3 regions of the Alteromonas sp. MmMcT2-5 genome follow, and region 2 is predicted to be linked to each of the others. Evidence: predicted binding sites of a transcription regulator. Region 2 holds the regulator's gene; each other region holds the start of a gene.
What was found. Region 2 encodes LexA, which represses DNA repair genes until DNA is damaged. Its sites were predicted from a motif close to TACTGTATNNNNATACAGTA; they were not measured.
Positions count from the first base shown of each region.

Region 1: the regulator LexA is predicted to act here: its motif matches at 1,079-1,098, upstream of uvrD (DNA helicase II).
Region 3: the regulator LexA is predicted to act here: its motif matches at 1,495-1,514, upstream of MHN09_RS18530 (S24 family peptidase).

Region 1 is NZ_JAKRFB010000005.1:214-2,490, forward strand. It holds gene cysE (serine O-acetyltransferase) at 1-694, opposite strand, end outside; gene uvrD (DNA helicase II) at 1,158-2,277, shown strand, end outside.
Region 2 is NZ_JAKRFB010000002.1:145,044-147,320, forward strand. It holds gene MHN09_RS02635 (hypothetical protein) at 1-777, shown strand, start outside; gene lexA (transcriptional repressor LexA) at 890-1,516, shown strand; gene coxB (cytochrome c oxidase subunit II) at 2,099-2,277, shown strand, end outside.
Region 3 is NZ_JAKRFB010000062.1:3,411-5,687, forward strand. It holds gene MHN09_RS18510 (EAL domain-containing protein) at 1-277, shown strand, start outside; gene MHN09_RS18515 (hypothetical protein) at 289-474, shown strand; gene MHN09_RS18520 (hypothetical protein) at 536-811, opposite strand; gene MHN09_RS18525 (transposase) at 820-1,359, opposite strand; gene MHN09_RS18530 (S24 family peptidase) at 1,525-1,932, shown strand; gene MHN09_RS18535 (Y-family DNA polymerase) at 1,932-2,277, shown strand, end outside.

The DNA.
Region 1 (2,277 bases), on a different contig from region 2:
GAACACTATTAAGTACAACGCTACCTGCGCCTACTTTTGAGCCTTCACCTATCTCAATATTTCCAAGGATCTTGGCGCCAGCGCCGATTAACACGCCTTGGCGAATTTTAGGGTGACGGTCGCCCGACTCGTTACCGGTACCACCTAATGTAACGCTCTGCAAAATAGATACGTTGTCTTCAACTACTGCAGTTTCGCCCACTACAATGCCAGTTGCGTGGTCAAACATGACGCCTTTACCAATACGCGCAGCAGGGTGGATATCTACACCAAAGCTTGCCGAGTTGCGGCTTTGTAAGAATAAAGCAAGCTGATGACGCCCATGAACCCAAAGGTAATGCGCCATGCGATGTACTTGCACAGCATGAAAACCTTTAAAGTGAAGTAAGGGAGTGAGGTAATCGTTGACCGCCGCATCCCGCGCCTTAATCGCTAGAATGTCAGCAATAGCCGCTTCGCTGATGCCAGGCTCAAGTAAGTAAGCTTCATCGAAAACTTCACGAATGGCGAGCGCAGGCATGACGTCGTCTGCCATTTTGTTCGACAGAATAAAGCTTAGCGACGATTCAAAGTTGTGATGTGCAAGAACACTGGCATGCACATAGCTAGACAGCAAAGGCTCTTTTTCAGCAACAACTTGCGCTTCTTGTTTCAGCGTAGACCAAAAATCGATGGGCGTAGTAAGTGCGGTCATGAGCAAGTCCCGTTTTATAAAAATGCTGTGTTCTATCAGAAAATTGGGTAAGCAATCTAAACTTGTTCCTTGCTGTGCATATCTATGCTGACAAAAGGGAACGCGTAAAAGTTTACCTGAGTTTGATGTGATGCAATACCGATGTGATACCGACCAAGCGCATAATTCGATCAATTTATCGAATTAATTCGTTATAGCTAATAACCGTATCGTACATGTATACATCGTTAAAGCACTCTGCTCTCTCGCTGCGTCTAACTGAGTGCTTCCATTAATTTAATAGAATGTTCAGAGCGCTCGTATCTTTCATTAACTAATACTTAAAATCATAATTGCACACGAACGTATAATGCCGTTGAAGTTTATCTTCACTGGGAAAAACTGGACTGTATAAATCAACAGGCAGGTGGCATAATAGCGCGCTGCTGAATGTATAACACTATCAACTAACAGGTACCACACTATGGATGTATCTCGACTGCTAGACGAGCTAAACGACAAACAGCGTGAAGCAGTAGCAGCCCCACTATCTAACGCCCTAGTTTTGGCTGGCGCGGGCAGTGGTAAAACCCGCGTATTAGTGCATCGCATTGCGTGGTTAATGGAAGTCGAAAACATCGCCCCTTTTTCTATTTTGGCAGTAACCTTTACCAATAAAGCAGCCAAAGAAATGCGCGGCCGAATAGAGTCGTTGATGGGTCGCAGCCTGCACAATATGTGGATTGGTACCTTCCACGGGCTTGCGCATCGCTTACTACGTGCGCACCATGCAGAAGCCAACTTGCCTGAGAATTTTCAGATAATTGATTCGGACGATCAATATCGACTTATTCGCCGCATTCTGAAGGCCATGAACCTGGACGAAAAGCATTGGGCGCCTCGTCAAATTCAGTGGTACATAAATGGCAACAAAGACGAAGGCTTGCGCCCTCAGCACATTGAAACCCACGGCGATCATATTCAAAAGACCATGCGCGAAGTCTATGCGGCATATCAAGACGCTTGTGACCGTTCAGGCTTGGTAGATTTTGCTGAACTGTTGCTACGCGCACATGAATTATGGGCTAAAAACCCAGAAGTATTAGCCCACTATCAACGTCGTTTCCGTGCAGTGTTGGTAGACGAATTCCAAGATACCAACAATATCCAATATGCATGGCTTCGTATGCTGTGTAGTGGTGGTAATAATAACATTATGATTGTTGGCGACGACGATCAGTCTATTTACGGCTGGCGCGGCGCAAACGTAGATAATATTCAGCACTTCCTGAAAGACTTCAACGAGCCTACTACTATTCGCCTTGAGCAGAATTACCGCTCTACAGGAAACATTCTTAAAGCGGCGAACACGGTTATCGACAACAATACGGGCCGTTTAGGGAAAGAGCTTTGGACGGAAGACGCGCAAGGCGAGCTGATTTCTGTATATGCGGGTTTCAACGAGCTAGATGAAGCGCGCTTTATTGTTTCGAAAATCAAAGATTGGCTTAATCAAGGCAACGCCCTTACAGATACCGCCATTCTTTATCGAAACAACGCCCAGTCTCGAGTACTGGAAGAAGCCTTGCTACACGAAGGGCTGG
Region 2 (2,277 bases):
GGTGTGGGTGAGTTACTAATAGGGGCACTGGATTATAGTTCGTCGTTTAATGTCGTGAGACTTACAGATAACGCTATTCAGTGGACACTGAACAATAATCAGAATAGTGAAATTTCGTTTATTGAAGCCATTGACGTAAATAACGATAGTTACGCCGATGCAGTTATTATTGAGAACAATCGACTTAAAGCGTTTGATATCGAGAATCAGGTGCTTATCGACTCAATCATTAACGATTTTTCAATTAATGCGCTTGCTGCCTCTGAAAAAGACGGTGTGCATTATTTTGCTGTTGGGGGCTATAGTTCGCTCAAGCTCTATAAAATGCAGGATGGTGAATTTGTTGGATTGAATGAATTGGAAACCAATTGTGACCAATTGCTCACGGTAAATTTTGATAGTGATAGCGAACTTGAATTTGCGTGTTTAAATAGAAACTACAACACCATCAATGTTTATGACGTGGCGAGCGATGCATTAGAACTCAAAGACGCTATAGCACCGTCATTCTACCCTCAGTATATAGCGGCTGTTCCAACGACGTCGTCTAATCAGTCGATTCTCGCTATCTACCAGCCTAACGAGAATGACTATTCGTACAATTATTATGACAGCATCGCATATCGCGTGGTTGAGGTTGATAATAAAGGCAATGTGGTGTGGCAAAGCCCTGGACTTGGGCTCGATAATGTTGAAGGCATGCGCACACGTCAAAATAGTGATGGGGAGCTGGAGTTACAAATTAGTAACCCGAACATGGCTCTTCTCGTAAAATAAGAGGAAAGCACTTGTCGTAGGCTATTGCAGATCGCAAAAGACGCGGCAAGTGCTTGTTATTTAGTTTTAGGTGTATATACTTACAGGAACTGTATGAACAGACAGGTCTTTTATGCGCCCACTCACAGCTCGACAAACCGAAGTTTTAGAACTTATTAAAACAACCATGTTAGAAACGGGAATGCCGCCTACTCGTGCGGAAATAGCCCGTCAGCTTGGCTTTCGTTCTGCTAATGCAGCAGAGGAACATTTGAAAGCATTGGCGCGTAAAGGCGTGATTGAAATTTTGCCTGGTACGTCTCGTGGCATTAAGCTCAATATCCCTCTTGATAACGACGCACAAGAAGAAGAAGGCCTACCGTTAATTGGGCGTGTTGCAGCCGGTGAGCCGATCTTGGCGCAAGAGCATGTTGAATCGCACTACAAAGTCGATCCTGCACTGTTTCAACCCCATGCCGACTTTTTGCTACGCGTTAACGGTATGAGCATGAAAGACATTGGTATTTTAGACGGTGATCTTCTCGCTGTTCATCGCACCACTGATGTACACAACGGTCAGGTGGTTGTGGCGCGTGTAGATGAAGACGTCACCGTAAAGCGTCTAGAGAAACGCGGGCGTGAAGTATTGCTTCATGCTGAGAATGATGAGTTTGCACCAATAAAAGTCGATTTGGCGACTGAACATTTTGCGATAGAAGGTATTGCGGTGGGTGTGATCAGAAACGCTGACTGGATGTAGTATTTTAGCTTGTTTGTATAAAAGCGGCGCGTTAGCCGCTTTTTTTATGTCTTTTGTTCCTGTTTTTTTCTTCAATCTGCCAACTTAGGTTTTATCCTGCCCAGCAAACCTGTTGGTTTTCTGCGCGCTTATTTTTATCATTACTCACGTTATTCTTTCTATGAATGCTTCAAGTATTTTCCATTTTTTATTGTGAATTTTGTTTGAAATCGACATTGAGTCATCGATTACTTATTGATTTCTTAACTAGTTAGTCGAGCATTTACTTTAACCCCGTGTTCAAAATGCCTGTTTGATTCCAAGGGCATCCCACAGCAATCGCTTTCTCTTTTTTGCACTTGAAATCCCCGCGACCATTTTAGTAAATGATTAAAAATTAACCACTTCGTTAAATTTTTAATAGAAAAGACTAGACGGCACGACATTATTGCGCAATTCTTATACAGAGATTAACAAAATAATAACAATGGCTCTAAATTTGTTTTACAAGTTGAGGTTATGGGTCAATCGTTCGCAAACCATTTGGTAGGGCATCGCGCAAATTAATCAGCGTCTTTGACCACGCCATTACGGAGGTGCTGAGTGAAACAACTAACGACCGTTTTCGCAAAATGGTGTTCTAGTATACCAATTTTGCTTTTTTCCCCTTTGCTTTTTGCGCAAGAAGCAAGCGAAGAAGCCTCTTCGCTTAATTTGAGACGCGGTGCTACCGACATCAGTGGGCAGGTATACGACCTCCATATGTTGATGTTCTTCATTTG
Region 3 (2,277 bases), on a different contig from region 2:
TTGGTTAGACGACTTCGGCTGCGGCTTTTCTAATTTCGATACAATAGAGAAGTGTAACTTTGATGCAATAAAGATATCAAAAGAATTGTTTTGGCGCCTTTTCAACCAAGACAAAAAGTTGCTAAGTTGCCTACTTATCAATCTACGTAAGAAGGCTGGAAGCGTTATTGTCGAAGGAGTGGACTGTTTTGAAAAATATGTATTTTGCAAGGAACTAGACTTGCTAATGCAAGGCTATTTCTTTAGAGAGCAAAAGCAGAAAAAACTTGTTAGGTGAGGCTTTAACATATGCGATGTGCGAATGAAATTAGAGAGTATGTAGAAGGCAATAAGTACCTTACTGATCAAGAGTTGCGTAAGCTTCTTTCTAGATATTTAGACGGGCAATGTATGGTTTCAGCTAATGTATTATCAACGGCAGAGATCGAGTTTATTCAAAGCATGTATCTAGATAGCGGGTCTGATGAGCGTTAAACATATATTTCTTACAATATAGTATTTGTTAAGTAAGCGATCAATATGGACCGTAAGCAGTCTAATTCAGGTCGTTGACAGGTTTCACCAATCCAGCGGCCACCTTGTACTGACGTAGTTTATCTTCAGATGCCACGATAATGGTTTTGCGGTTAAGTTTTAGGGCAATCCCGAAGATTGTCCCATCAGGCCCTTCGATAGTCACTTTCATACCGGGTCGAATACGCGCAATAGCTTCTCGCTCTTGTTGGGCGCGTATTTGGTCAATGCGTTGACAGACCATGTCATTGAGCTGGTACAGCTGTTCCAGAGTGAGGTCGTTGATGTTGATGTTCATGTTCGCGCTTAATTTCGGTGTTGTTGTACATCGGATGTGAGTGGCGTATCGGCAAGCTTATCTTTCCACACTCTGGGGGTGAGGTCTAGAACGTCTTTGGCCGGATGCAGTGCTACACGCTGCAATACATCCACGAGGTAGTGGTAGGGATTGATGCCTTGCAGGCGGCAAGTCACCATCAGGCTTTGCAGTATGCCCAGTTGTTCAGCCCCGAGTTCAGACCAACAGAACAAGTAGTTTTTTCTCCCCATGGGGATTACCCGCAATGCCCGCTCAAGATGATTGGTATCCATGGGTAAAGCAGGATTGCTCAGGAACACCTTGAGTTGGCTTTTTCGTTCATGCGCATAATGGAGTGCCTTGGCGAAGGGAGACTTGGGGAGTAAATCAGTGCGCTGTCGTTGTTGATAAACCCACCGGAAAAAGTCAGTAACGAGTGGCTCACTGTGTTGTTGCCGGTAGGCATAGATATCGGCCAGGTTTAATTGTTTATACCTGATGTGTTTTCCATGCTCGTATTTTCCATATTTTCTTCCTTTCCAAAGCATGTATACCATAAACTAATGTGTTAATTTTTATGTTTTAACCGACAAAATGTAGCGCTCACAAGGTATTACTTAGATCATTTTTCACATGAAATAAACGAATGTAATTTGACGGCTATCATCGATTGAAAATACAATAACTGTACATTTATACAGTTATATGGTTTTATGAAGGTTATCCCAGTAAAAGCGCAAGCAGGGTTAGTAGGATTTGAAAGCCCTGCTGCTGAATACATTGAAATGGAATTGAGTTTAGACGAGCTACTTATCGACAAACCCTCTGCCACATGGGTAGGCGTAGCGCAGGGGAATTCAATGGAACTGGATGGCATTTTTGATGGCGACATTCTTATTATCTCAAGAGCGCAACAAGTGAAGCATATGTCCATCATCGTGGCTGTGTTAAATGGAGTGTTTTGCTGCAAGAAAATTGATATGGAGCGAAGGGCCCTTATTTCGTCTCAGATTGGTGCCAAACCCTATTTCATCAAAGAAGGGGATGACTTCTCACTCGAGGGCGTGGTGACCCGTTCGGTTAGGATCCACACGCCTCTCAATAAGAAAATAGGGGCATGATGTACTTTCTCTGCGATGCGTCTGGCTTTTACAGTAGTGCTGAAAAGGTTATGCGACCTGATCTTAGAAATAAGCCCGTCGTCACCCTTAGCAATAACGACGGTTGCATTGTCGCAGTTTGCCCTATTGCCAAAAAGCTTGGCATTAAGAAATTTGTTCCATACTTCCAAGTTAAGGAACTGATTAAAAAGCATGGCGTAGTAGTGACCAGTTCTAATTACGAACTTTATCACTCGCTTAGTACCAAGATGATGGATACTATCAGCCAATTCGCTGATGATATTTATGTTTATTCCATAGATGAACTGTTTGCCCGCTTTGATACGCGCCTTTCCCATGACAGTT